DNA from 3 places in the Streptomyces sp. NPDC051987 genome. Region 2 is predicted to be linked to each of the others. Evidence: riboswitches for the same ligand, from Rfam matches in the RefSeq annotation. Region 2 holds a riboswitch; each other region holds the start of a gene.

Region 1 (4,272 bases), on a different contig from region 2:
GGGAGAAGTGGCCGATGCGCAGGTCGGGGCGCAGGCGGCGCAGCATCCGCGGGGCCAGGGCCAGGTGGTAGTCCTGGATGACCACCACCGCGCCCTGTCCCGCCTCCTGCGCCAGCGCCTCGGCGAAGGCGCGGTTGTAGGCCTGGTACGCACCCCACTGCCGGCGGAACTCCGCGTCGAAGACCGGCTCCAGCGGGGTCTGGTAGAGCATGTGGTGGACGAACCAGAGGACCGAGTTCGCGATGCCGTTGTACGCGTCGGAGAACACGTCCGCGTCGATGTCGAGCATCCGGACCCGCTGGCCGCCGGTGTCCTCGGCCGGCAGCGTGCCGCCCTCGGCCCGCCGCACCGCCTCCCGGTCGCCGTCGCTCAGCGCCGCGCACACCCACACCGCGTTCGCGTCCGGCCCGATGGCCGACAGTCCTGAGACCAGTCCGCCACCGCCCCTCCTGGCGTGCAGGGAACCGTCGTCGCGCAGCTCGTACGAGACCGGGCCGCGGTTCGAGGCGACCAGCACCTCGGCACCGCCGGTGGAAGCCATGGGAGAAGCCATACGCCTGAACCTAGCCCGGCCCGTAAACGCTCAAACGTACGGCGGCGTCCGACGCGCCGCCGTATACGGCCGTAGGGCGACGTCAGGCCACGACGTCGGCGGGGGCGTCAGCGGCGACGTCACGCCACCCGGCGCTCGGCGTACTCGGTGATCTCCACCATCGGCGGGCGTTCCTCGGTGTCCACGGAGTACGTGCGCGGTTCGAAGCCGTCCTCGCCCCGCTCGAACTGGGTGAGGGAGGGGCGGATCAGGTGGCCGCGGGCCAGCCGGAGCTGCGCCGTGCGGTAGATCGCGGCGGACATCCGGCCGAGCGCCTGGCCGTCCTGGTGGCGGTGTTTGCGGACGCCGACGTCGACCTGGGCGAGGGCGTCGAGGCCGACCAGGTGCAGGGCGTCGACCAGCATGCCCAGCTCCACGCCGTAGCCGACCGGGAAGGGCAGCTGCTCCAGCAGCGAGCGGCGGGCCGCGTACTCGCCGCCGAGCGGCTGGACGAAGCCGGCCAGCTGGGGCCAGTGCATGTTCAGCAGCGGGCGGGCCATCAGTTCGGTGACCCGGCCGCCCTGTCCGGCCGCGCCGCCGAGCGGGCGGTCGTACATCGCCTTGACCAGGTCCACGTCCGGGTCGGTGAGGAGCGGGCCGACGATGCCGGTGACGAAGTCGGAGGAGAACTCCCGCAGGTCGGCGTCGACGAAGCAGACGACGTCCCCGGTGGTGACCAGGAGGGAGCGCCAGAGGACCTCGCCCTTGCCGGGGACGGCGGGGATGCGGGGCAGGATCGCGTCGCGGTGCACGACGCGGGCGCCGGCCGCCGCGGCGACGGCGGCGGTGCGGTCGGTGGAGCCGGAGTCGACGACCACGATCTCGTCGACGAGCGGTACCTGCTGCATGAGGTCGTGACGGATGATCGCGACGATGTCGCCGACGGTGTCCTCCTCGTTGAGCGCGGGCAGCACGACGCTGACCGTCTGCCCGGAGGACCGTTTGGCGGCCATGACCCGGTGCAGGGGACGTTCGGTCACGGACCAGGAGCGGGTGGCCAGCCAGCGCTCGACTTCTTCCAGCACGGTCAGCGGCTCCTCACTGTCACGGTCACACGACGGGGTGTGATCCATCTCGCGGTTCGGACGACTCTCTCAACTGTCCTGGCCTTCGGTTACAGTCTTGAACAACGCCGATGACCATCGCATGTCCTGGGTCGTCCGGCGCCGACAACCGCATACAGCTCATCCAGAGGGGCAGAGGGAAACGGCCCGATGAAGCCCCGGCAACCCTCCAGTCGGTTCTCGTAGATCGCCGGTCAGTGTCGATCGTCCGCGAGGCTCCCGGCTAGGGAAGGTGCCAAATCCGTCTCACGGCGAGATGCGTCGTGAGGAAGATGAGGAGAAAGGGCCTCGCCTCACATGGCTGTGCAGACTGTTGCAAGCACCACGGATTCCACCGTCGACCTCGGTCCCGCCGCTGCCCTCAGCTGCCGCGAGTGCGGTCACCGGGTGCCGCTCGGCCCGGTGTTCGCCTGCGAGGAGTGTTTCGGCCCGCTGGAGATCGCGTACGACTTCTCGGCCTACGACACCGAGGAGCTCCGCAAGCGGATCGAGGCGGGCCCCACGAACATCTGGCGCTACGCGCCGCTGCTGCCCGTCCCGGCGGACGTGGCGACCAAGCCGAACATCAACCCCGGCTGGACCAAGCTGGTCAAGGCCGACAACCTGGCCCGCGAGCTCGGGGTGACCGGCGGGCTGTACGTGAAGGACGACTCCGGCAACCCGACGCACTCCTTCAAGGACCGCGTCGTCGCCCAGGCCGTCGAGGCCGCCCGCGCCTTCGGCTACACCACCCTCTCCTGCTCCTCCACCGGCAACCTGGCCGGCGCGGTCGGTGCCGCCGCCGCCCGCGCCGGCTTCCGCTCGTGCGTGTTCATCCCGCACGACCTGGAGCAGGGCAAGGTCGTCATGGCCGCGATCTACGGCGGCGAGCTCGTCGGCATCGAGGGCAACTACGACGACGTGAACCGTTTCTGTTCCGAGCTGATCGGCGACTCGGCCGGCGAGGGCTGGGGCTTCGTCAACGTCAACCTGCGGCCGTACTACGCGGAGGGCTCCAAGACCCTGGCGTACGAGATCTGCGAGCAGCTCGGCTGGGAGATCCCGGACCAGCTGGTCATCCCGATCGCCTCCGGCTCGCAGCTCACGAAGATCGACAAGGGTCTGCAGGAGCTGATCAAGCTCGGCCTGGTCGAGGACAAGCCGTACAAGATCTTCGGCGCCCAGGCCGAGGGGTGCTCGCCGGTCTCGGTGGCCTACAAGGCGGGCCACGACGTGGTGCGGCCGCAGAAGCCGAACACCATCGCCAAGTCGCTGGCCATCGGCAACCCGGCCGACGGGCCGTACGTCCTGGACGTCGCGCGCCGTACCGGCGGTGCGGTGGAGGACGTCACCGACGAGCAGGTCGTCGACGCCATCAAGCTGCTCGCGCGGACCGAGGGAATCTTCGCGGAAACCGCCGGCGGGGTGACGGTTGGAGTCACCAAAAAGCTCATTGAGAATGGGTTGATTGATCCGGCGAAGTCGGTCGTTGTACTCAACACCGGTGATGGACTGAAGACGCTGGACGCGGTCGCGGGCACCGGGCTCACCGCCACCATTCGCCCGAATCTGGAGTCTTTCCGTGCGGCCGGGCTCGCCTGAGTCCCCGAGAATTAGGGCGTTGCCCAGACCGGAGGTCAAAAACGTGAGCGTCACCGTTCGCATCCCCACCATCCTGCGCACCTACACCGGCGGTCAGGCCGAAGTCACCGCAGAAGGCACCACCCTGGGCGAGGTCATCTCGGACCTGGAGAAGAACCACACCGGGATCTCCGCGCGCGTCCTCGACGACCAGGGCAAGCTGCGCCGTTTCGTCAACGTGTACGTCAACGACGACGACGTCCGCTTCGAGCAGGGCCTGGAGACCGCCACGCCCGACGGCGCCGGCGTCTCCATCATCCCGGCCGTGGCCGGCGGCTGACCTGGCCCCTCTCGTGACGTGATGGCCGAATGACCGAACATTACCTTCGGTAATGGCCCTCACCGACTGTTCACTTGATTGCCCCCTCCGTGAGAGAAGCGGAGGGGGCAATTCTGTGTGGTTGAGCGCGGTACAGTTGGGGAACGCGGTCCCGATCTCCAGGTCGGGGGCCCTGTATTCGACACCGCAGGCCCGGCAAGAAGTAGCCAAAGTGCGTGGGTTATATGCGGCTTTTGTGGCCTTTGTGGGGCCCGACTTGCCCTGAATTCGGCCGAATTCTTGCTACATTCCGGACCCCTTCCGTCCAGAATTCTCGTCCGATTGACCTGTTGCAGACGGCAGTTGGACAGATACATTCAGCCGCGGTCGACGCGTTCCGGCGCACGCCCCCAACCAATGGGGGGTGAGGTCTGACCCGGATCCGCGAAGTGTGGATCTGTGCAAGGGCCAGTAATAGGGGAGTTAGGCATGGCTCAGGGCACCGTCAAGTGGTTCAACGCGGAGAAGGGGTACGGCTTCATCGCGGTCGACGGTGGTGCGGATGTTTTCGTCCACTACAGCGCGATTCAGATGGACGGCTACCGCACCCTGGAAGAGGGTCAGCGGGTCGATTTCGAGATCTCGCAGGGCCAGAAGGGGCCGCAGGCGGACATGGTCCGACTGGCGACCAGCTGAAGCACGCGCCGACTGACAGCGACGTTCTTCTGTACTTCTTC
Region 2 (4,272 bases):
AACTTCTGGGGCCACACCCTGGTCCTGGGCGTCTTCATCCCGCTGATCCTGTTCGGTGTGGTCCTCGCGGCGATCGCGGTCTACCCGTTCATCGAGTCCTGGGTCACCGGGGACAAGAGCGAGCACCACATCCTGGACCGCCCGCGCAACGCCCCGACCCGCACCGCCTTCGGTGTGGCCTGGGTGACCGTGTACATGGTGGGCCTGGTCGGTGGTGGCAACGACCTCTTCGCCACCCACTTCCACCTGTCGATCAACGACGTGACCTGGTTCGTCCGGATCTTCTTCTTCGCCGGACCGGTGATCGCGTTCATCGTCACCAAGCGGATCTGCCTGGGCCTGCAGCGCCGGGACCGCGACAAGGTGCTGCACGGTCGCGAGACCGGCATCATCAAGCGGCTGCCGCACGGTGAGTTCATCGAGGTCCACGAGCCGCTCTCGCAGGAGCAGCTGCACACCCTCACGGCGCACCACCAGTACGAGCCGGCGCAGATCGGCCCGGCGGTCGACGAGAACGGTGTCGAGCGCAAGATCAAGGGTTCCGAGAAGCTCCGCGCCAAGCTGAGCAACGCCTACTACGGCGAGGACAACCAGATCCCGAAGCCGACCGTCGAGGAGTACAAGGAGATCACGAGCGGCCACGGCCACCACTGATCGACGGCGTCGCCACGCCACGGTCGAAGGGCCCCCGTCCGGTGTACGGACGGGGGCCCTTCGCCGTGCCCGGAGCTGGATAGGGTGGGCCCTGGACACCGGTTACTTCCCGTACGACGATCAGGAGCGGCCTCATGAGCGCTGTGACCCCCGCTGGAGGCGACACCGCGGCGGGCCGTTCCTGGCCCGAGGTGCTGAACGCGCTGCTGTACGGCCAGGACCAGAGCGCCGACGCCACGGCCTGGGCGATGGACCAGATCATGCGCGGCCAGGCCACCGACGCCCAGATCGCGGGCTTCGTCGTGGCCCTGCGGGCCAAGGGCGAGACCGTCGAGGAGATCAACGGGCTGGTCCGCACGATGTACGAGCACGCCAACGTCATCGAGGTGCCCGGTCGCACGGTCGACATCGTCGGGACCGGCGGTGACGGCGCGAAGACGGTGAACATCTCCACGATGTCGGCGCTGGTGGTGGCCGGCACCGGGGCGAAGGTCGTCAAGCACGGCAACCGCGCCGCGTCCTCCGCGTCCGGGGCCTCGGACGTCCTGGAGAAGCTGGGCGTCAATCTCGACCTGACCCCGCGGCGGGTCGCCGAGGTCGCCGAGGAGGCCGGCATCACCTTCTGCTTCGCCATCAAGTTCCACCCGGCGCTGCGTCACGCGGGCGCCGCGCGCGGCCAGTTGGGCATCCGCACCGTCTTCAACATCCTCGGCCCGCTGACCAACCCCGCGCAGGTGCGGGCGCAGGCGGTCGGCGTCGCGGACCCCCGCATGGCACCGGTCGTCGCGGGCGTCTTCGCGGAGCGCGGCAACTCCTCCCTGGTCTTCCGCGGCGACGACGGCCTCGACGAGCTGACGACGACCGCCACGTCCCGGGTCTGGACCGTCCGCGACGGCAAGGTCACCGAGGAGACCTTCGACCCCCGTGACGTCGGCATCGACCTGGTCCCCGTGGAGGCCCTGCGGGGCGGCGACCCGTCGTACAACGCGGAGGTCGCCCGCAGGCTCCTGGACGGCGAGCGGGGCCCCGTACGGGAGGCGGTCCTGCTGAACTCGGCGGCGGCCCTGGTGGCCCTGGACCCGGGCGCTGGAACCTTGGCCGAACAACTGCGGGCCGGCATGGACCGAGCGGCCGAGTCGATCGACTCGGGCGCCGCGAAGCGGGTGCTTGAGCGCTGGGCAGCCGCGACGAACAAGTAGGAGGCACGGCCGACGGGGCGCAGACGCGGTCCGGCACCGCCGGGCCCCGCCGTCGTCGTCGAACGCCCTTGCGGCGGAAAGAGGGAGATCGGCGCCGTCCGAGGGCTGAGGCGCGGTACGGCACCGCCGGACCGCGCCGTCGTGGCTGGTCGCCGTTGCGGCGGGAGAGAAACCCGGCGCCGGTGCCGGTGCATCGGCCGACGTGGACCTTTCTTCTCCGCCGCAACGGTGCCCAACCACACGCGGCCTTCCCGGCGGTGCCGAACCGGCCTCGCCCCTGTCCCGTCATCCGGACACGAGTTGCGCGGCGGCGATCACCTCACCTACTTTTCTTCCCAGGTCATGAGTGACAGTCATGAGGCCCCGGCCGACTGTCCGGCAACCCTCCGTCCGTGGCGGGGTGCCCCGGGTGAGGACCAGGTCGTGGGCAGCGAGGTCCACGGCAAGCGCGGACCCCTCGTACACCAGGGGTCCTGGTCGTCGAGGAGCCTTCCGTGAGCAAGCGAATGCGATAGGGCCGCTGAGCCCCGCCTCCGCGTTTCCCTTTTTCTCCACTGCCGCTGCTTGAGCGCGTCCGCTCGCACGGCGGATTCCACCTGTTCTCACGGGAGTTCACCCATGTCCGTCTCCACCGCTGCCACCGCTCGCACCCTTTGCGCCCCTCTGCCCGTTCTCGGCCGGGATGTCACCGTCCCGCTCGTCACCGGCGGCGAGGTCGCCTACGCCGCGCTCGACTACGCGGCCAGCGCCCCCGCCCTCCAGCGGGTCTGGGACGACGTCGCGGCCTACGCCCCGTACTACGGCAGTGTCCACCGCGGCGCCGGCTACCTCTCCCAGCTCTCCACGGACCTCTTCGAGAACGCCCGCCGGACCGTCACCGAGTTCCTCGACTGCCGCCCCGACGACCAGCTGGTCTTCACCCGCTCCACGACGGACTCCCTGAACCTCCTGGCCCGCGCCCTCCCCGCCGACTGCCAGGTCTTCGTCTTCGAGACCGAGCACCACGCCTCCCTGCTGCCCTGGCAGGACGCCCGGGTCAGCTACCTCGACGCCCCGCGCACCCCGCAGCAGGCCGTGGCGACCCTGGAGCGCGCCCTCGCGGACCGCGACCCGCAGGGTCCGGCCCTGGTCTGCGTGACCGGCGCCTCCAACGTCACCGGCGAGCTGTGGCCGGTGCGCGAGCTGGCCGCCATCGCGCACGCGCACGGCGCCCGGATCGTCCTGGACGCCGCCCAGCTGGCCCCGCACCGCCCCCTCTCCGTCCGGGACCTGGACGTGGACTGGGTCGCCTTCTCCGGCCACAAGCTGTACGCCCCCTTCGGCTCCGGCGTCCTGGCCGGGCGCGCCGACTGGCTCCGGGCCGCCGAGCCCTACCTCGCGGGCGGCGGCGCCAGCCGCAAGGTCACCCGGCGCGAGGACGGGGGAGTGGCCGTGGAGTGGCACGACAGCGCCGCGCGGCACGAGGCCGGCTCGCCCAACGTCATCGGCGCCTACGCCGTCGCCTCCGCCTGCAAGGCGCTCACCGATGCGGGCTGGGACACCCTGGTCGCCCGCGAGGAGCACCTGATCGCCGAGATCCGCGCGGGCCTCGCCGAGGTCCCCGAGGTCCGGGTCCTGTCCCTCTTCGGCGACGACGCCCCGCGGGTCGGCGTGATCAGCTTCGTGGTGGAGGGCTGGAACAGCTCCCACTTCGCGGCCGCCCTCTCCGCCGAGTACGGCATCGGCGTCCGCGACGGCCTCTTCTGCGCCCACTCGCTGGTGCGGACCCTGCTGGGCTCCGACCCCCAGACCCAGGGCGAGTGCGGGGCGCCGGAGGCGGCACCGGGCGAGAAGTCCCTCAACGCCGTCCGGGTGAGCTTCGGGGCGGGGACGCCGGACGAGCACGTGGAGCGCTTCGTGAACGCCGTGAAGCGACTGGTCACCGACGGCGCCCAGTGGACGTACCGCACGGAGGAGGGCCGCTGCGTCCCGGCGGTGTGATCCAGACCGACCTCAGGGGCAGCGCCCCGTCAGGGGCGCGGGGAACTGCGCGCTCAGCCACGGCGGACCCGCAGGGGACCACGATGCTTCGTGCCCGGCTACCGGCCGGTGGGGGCCGGTCGCGCAGTTCCCCGCGCCCCTTCGGGGCCCTAGCTGTCCAGGCCGATCGCGAACGCCGCCTCCAGGTCGTGCTGGGAGTACGTGCGGAACGCGACGTGCGTGTCCGTGGCCTCCACGCCGGGGATCTTGCTGATGGAGCCGGGGATGACCTCGGCCAGGTCCTCGTGCTGCCGCACCCGCACCATGGCGATGAGGTCGTACGTGCCGGTGACCGAGAAGACCTCGCTGACGCTCTCCAGCGCGGCGATCCGTTCCGCGATCTCAGGGATCCGGTCCACGCTGGTCTTGATGAGGACGATCGCGGTGATCACGGCTGGTT
Region 3 (4,272 bases), on a different contig from region 2:
ACGAGGACGGAGTCGCCGGAGACGACCTTCCCGCTGTCCCAGACGTCCGGGCGCGCCAGCCCCGACGGGGTGGTGGCGACGCGGACCTGATAGGCGCTCTGCCGCGCGCCCACCCGGTCGGAGAGCAACGGCCAGCTGAGGCGGGGGCGTCGGGCGTCGAGGCCGAGGGGGTTGGGGACGTACTCCACGGTCGGCGCGGCCACGCTCAGCCCGGCAAGCGTCGCGTCCGGCCGTGTCCGTGCCTGGGTCCGGGGCGGTCCGGCGGCCGAGGCCGTCGCTGCCGTCGCGCCGTCGACGGCGGCCGCCGCGACCGTGGCGGCGGCGCCCGCGAGCATGTTCCTCCTGCTGATCATCTGCTCTCCTCACTCCGGGGTGGCACGACTCAGTGCTTGAATCGATTCAATCTAGAGGGGCGTGGGTACCGTAGAGCCGGGCGAGGCGGGGGTCAATCGCTGTGGCGGCGATTCAGGGACACGGCTGGTTCGGGTCAGTGCGCGAAGGAGCCCTGCGCGGAGCGCGGGCCGTACAGGATTGAACGGTTTCAATCGAGCGGTTCCCGGCGCGCCGATCCAGTGTCGGCGCCGGGCGTGCGGCCGAGCTGCGGTGCGCGCGGGCGGTGCGGGCCGTGCCGCCCGGTCTCGAGACCCGTGGGGGCGGCCGATGCAATGCCGAACCCTTACACGTCTCCAGCCGGTTGACCTCCCTGGACCACATCTCGGCCGGGCGGGCCAGGGAGTCCCGGGACGGCGTCGAGGTGGCCCGCACCCTGTGGAACTCGCGGGAGGACGACGCGGTCATCCGGTCGGTGGCCACGAGCCGTCACCTCGACCGCGGACGCGTGCACTCCACCGACCTCACCGGCGAGACCGCACCGAGTACACCGGCACCACCCTGCGCGACCACCTCGGCCTGCGCGCCCGCCTCACCCACCGCTCCGTCCCCGAGCGACGCCGGGCGGGCTGAGCACGTCGTCGGCGGGGCAACGGCCACGCCGGACGTAGCGGTCGGCGGGGGCCGCGACGGTGCCCCTGCGACGAGTTCTGCCCCGCTCCCCCTGGACGGCTTCGGCGCGCACCGGCCGGGGGCCGGGAACGGCTCAGCCGCCGGGGCGGACCGTGCGCGGGGTCATGGAAGGTGAGGTGAGCAGAGGCCCACCCCGCCGGTCGATGAGTTCCCCACAGGTCTCACGTTCCCGCGACGCGCGGCCGCCACGCGAGCGTGCCGCTGAAACGGGTGACCGGGCGCGGCAGCCGTTCGCCGTCGAGAGTGATGTCGACGGCCTCGTTGTAGAAGGCGAGCAGCCCCCGGACGGCGCCGACCGCGGGCAGCGGGTCCGGGTAGCTCCAGACGACGTTGGGCGGGACGGCGGCCGCTGCGCGCCACGACCAGTACTCGGCGGTGCCCTTGTACGGGCAGGCCGTGTGGTGGTCGGTGGCTTGGAGCAGGTCGAGGCGGACGTCCTCGCGTGGGATGTAGTAGCGGGTGGGCAGGCCGGTCTCGAAGAGCAGGACCGGCCGGCGGGTGTCGGCGGCGACCGTGCCGTCGATCTCGACCACGACGTGACGGCTGCTGGGGATGGCGTCCACCCGCTTGTGCGGGTCACGGGGGTGGACGAAGATCTCTTCCTCCTCCTCGTACCAGTGGTCCAGGCCCCGCCCGACGCGCCGGAACCACTCGAAGGCGATGTGGCCGGCCAGGTCGGCGGCCGGGAAGGTCCAGGCGGCGTTCTCCAGCAGCTCGCCGTCGACCTCGACGTCGTAGAAGATCCGCGAGCCGGTGTGCGTGCCGGTCGGCGGGTTCGCCGCGGGACGCAGGAGCTCCTGGCGGACCTCGGCGTGCGGGAACGCGTACAGCGGTACGGGAACGCCGGGTTCCCAGACCAGGACGGGGTGACGGCTGTCGACGACCGTGACGTCGCCCTTGCGGCCGCGCACCCAGCGCTCGCTCGGCTCCCACAACAGGCCCTCGGGGGTGGTCCGCACGGACGGTGCGGTCGGGAACGTGGTCATGGGCGGCTCTCCTTCGGCTGGTTCACACGGTGGCGTCGGCGTCTCCACCGGCACGCTCCCACACCGAGACTGGTTCGAGGCCCGAGCCGTCCCGGGCGCAGCCTGCCGTTCGTCCGGCCTGACGACGCCGTCCTCCCGAGGAGGGCGTCGACTCGCGGCATTGACGTACGACAAAACCGATCCGTAGCATCACCAACGGCATTGAGTGTCAGCGTCAAGCCCTGGCTCGCTGACCGGCAACCCTCCCGCGCGGTGGGGTGCTCCAGGTGAAAGCCCGGCGGGGTCACCGACGACTCCCGCAAGCGCGTGGCCCCGTGACCGGGGCCGGAGACGGGGAGGTTCGGTATGCGACACAGCGATGACCCCGTTGCCTCCCCCGCCGGCGCCACATCGATCTGAAGCGCTCGACCAGCTGCCTCTGTCGGGCCTGACCGGCCCGGCTGCCGCCGGCTGACATCCGTCACCGGCCCCGGCCCCTGCGCGCCGTCCTTCCCTCTCGCCACCGGTCACCGGTGTCGTCCGCATGCCAACTCCCTGTCTGCACAGCGCATCCCCGGCTGGAGTGGATCCGCCCGGGCCGCACACGCCGTCATGCCTGCGCACGTCCGTGCGCGGTCGTGCCCCGGTGACACGAGTAGGAGAAAGACCTCCGTGACTGCACTTCCGGATTTCGGACCTTCCCGATGGGCGCCCCTGGCCGCGCTCCTGATCACCAGCGTCCTGCTGACCGCGTGCGGTTCGGGCGGCGACGGCTCCGGCGGCGGAAGCGGCCAGGCGAAGTCCGGCGGCACCCTGACCTTCGCGGTGGGATCCGACGCCGGCTGCGTGGACCCGCAGCAGGTCGGCAGCAACGACACCATCTACTCGGTGCGCCAGACCGTGGACTCCCTCACCGACCAGGACCCGAAGACCGGCAAGATCGTGCCGTGGCTCGCCAAGAGCTGGGACATCAGCGCCGACGCCACGACGTTCACGTTCCACCTGCGGTCGGGCGTCACCTTCAGCGACGGCTCGAAGCTGACCGCGCAGGTGGTCAAGGACAACTTCGACGCGGTGCCGAACCTCGGCGCCCTGGGCACTCTCGCCGAGGGCTATCTCAGCGGCGTCAAGAGCACCACGGTGGTCGACCCGCTCACCGTGAAGGTGTCCTTCAAGCAGCCCAACGCCCAGTTCCTCCAGGCGACTTCGACCCACTCGCTGGGGATCGAGTCCTCGGCGAGCGTCAAGAAGAGCCCGCAGCGCAAGTGCAGCGACGGGGTGGTCGGATCCGGGCCGTTCGTGCTGAGGCAGTACGTGCAGAACCAGTCGATCACCCTGGGCAAGCGCACCGGGTACGACTGGGGTTCCTCGCTGTGGTCGAAGAAGGGCGAGGCCTACCTGGACAAGCTGGTGTTCAAGGTCGTGCCCGAGGCAGGGGTGCGGGCCGGCAGTCTCCAGTCCGGGCAGGTGGACGCGATCAGCAGCGTCGGCAGGGCCAACGAGGCAGCGCTGAAGGGCGGCCAGGTGACCCTCCAGAGCCGGGCCAACCCCGGTGTGGTGTTCGGTCTCGGGCTGAACAACTCCCGGCCGCTGCTGAAGGACGCGAAGGTCCGTCAGGCGATCTCGGCCGCCATCGACCGCAAGCAGATCGCCGACACGGTCTTCCCGACCGGCACCCGGCCGGCGACCAGCGTCCTGGCGCACACCACGCCCGACTACACCGATCTCTCCGCGGACCTCGCGCTCGACACGGCCAAGGCGAAGTCGCTGCTGGATGCGGCCGGCTGGAAAGCGGGCAGCGACGGTATCCGCGCCAAGGACGGCAAGAAGCTCACCCTGACCGTCAGCTGGTTCCCCAACGCGGCCACCAACCAGCCCGCGCTGGAACTCGTCCAGCAGCAGCTCAAGGCTGTCGGTATCGACGTGGTGCTCAAGCAGCTCCCGGTCACCCAGTTCGCCACCACGCTCCAGTCGGGTGACTTCGACGTGGTGTGGGGGAACGTGACCCGCGCCGACCCGGACATCCTGCGCAGCTCCTTCTCCTCCCAGCTGGGCAACTTCTACCACTTGCCCGCCAGTTCGCTGGACACGGCACTGTCCGCGCAGGCAGCGACCACGGACACCGCGAAGCGCGAGGAACTGGTGTCGGAGGCGCAGAAACTGATCGTCCAGAACGCGTACGACGTGCCGGTGGTGGAGCTCCAGACCCAGCTCGGCGTCTCGAAGAAGGTGCACGACCTGGAATTCGACTCCGGCAGCCGCGTACAGCTGCACGACACCTGGA

Evidence for each region. Region 2 has a riboswitch for S-adenosylmethionine ahead of AB0M11_RS37370 (aminotransferase class V-fold PLP-dependent enzyme). Riboswitches for the same ligand answer to the same signal wherever they lie in the genome.
Region 1: it holds a riboswitch for S-adenosylmethionine, as region 2 does, so the genes downstream of both, thrC (threonine synthase) here and AB0M11_RS37370 (aminotransferase class V-fold PLP-dependent enzyme) in region 2, are expected to answer to the same signal.
Region 3: it holds a riboswitch for S-adenosylmethionine, as region 2 does, so the genes downstream of both, AB0M11_RS06140 (putative leader peptide) here and AB0M11_RS37370 (aminotransferase class V-fold PLP-dependent enzyme) in region 2, are expected to answer to the same signal.

What each region holds. Positions count from the first base shown of each region.
Region 1 is NZ_JBFAXI010000003.1:41,720-45,991, reverse strand. Features, by position in the region: gene AB0M11_RS02195 (trehalose-6-phosphate synthase) at 1-541, opposite strand, end outside; gene AB0M11_RS02190 (glucosyl-3-phosphoglycerate synthase) at 673-1,617, opposite strand; SAM riboswitch class I at 1,774-1,935, shown strand; gene thrC (threonine synthase) at 1,954-3,237, shown strand; gene AB0M11_RS02180 (MoaD/ThiS family protein) at 3,281-3,556, shown strand; gene AB0M11_RS02175 (cold-shock protein) at 4,025-4,231, shown strand.
Region 2 is NZ_JBFAXI010000122.1:5,611-9,882, forward strand. Features, by position in the region: gene AB0M11_RS37360 (cytochrome bc complex cytochrome b subunit) at 1-654, shown strand, start outside; gene trpD (anthranilate phosphoribosyltransferase) at 789-1,853, shown strand; SAM riboswitch class IV at 2,192-2,308, shown strand; gene AB0M11_RS37370 (aminotransferase class V-fold PLP-dependent enzyme) at 2,472-3,833, shown strand; gene AB0M11_RS37375 (Lrp/AsnC ligand binding domain-containing protein) at 3,983-4,264, opposite strand; gene AB0M11_RS37380 (rhomboid family intramembrane serine protease) at 4,261-4,272, opposite strand, start outside.
Region 3 is NZ_JBFAXI010000007.1:114,819-119,090, reverse strand. Features, by position in the region: gene AB0M11_RS06150 (alpha-L-rhamnosidase) at 1-353, opposite strand, end outside; gene AB0M11_RS06145 (DUF427 domain-containing protein) at 1,185-2,009, opposite strand; SAM riboswitch class IV at 2,207-2,320, shown strand; partial or broken gene AB0M11_RS06140 (putative leader peptide) at 2,387-2,440, shown strand; gene AB0M11_RS06135 (ABC transporter substrate-binding protein) at 2,661-4,272, shown strand, end outside.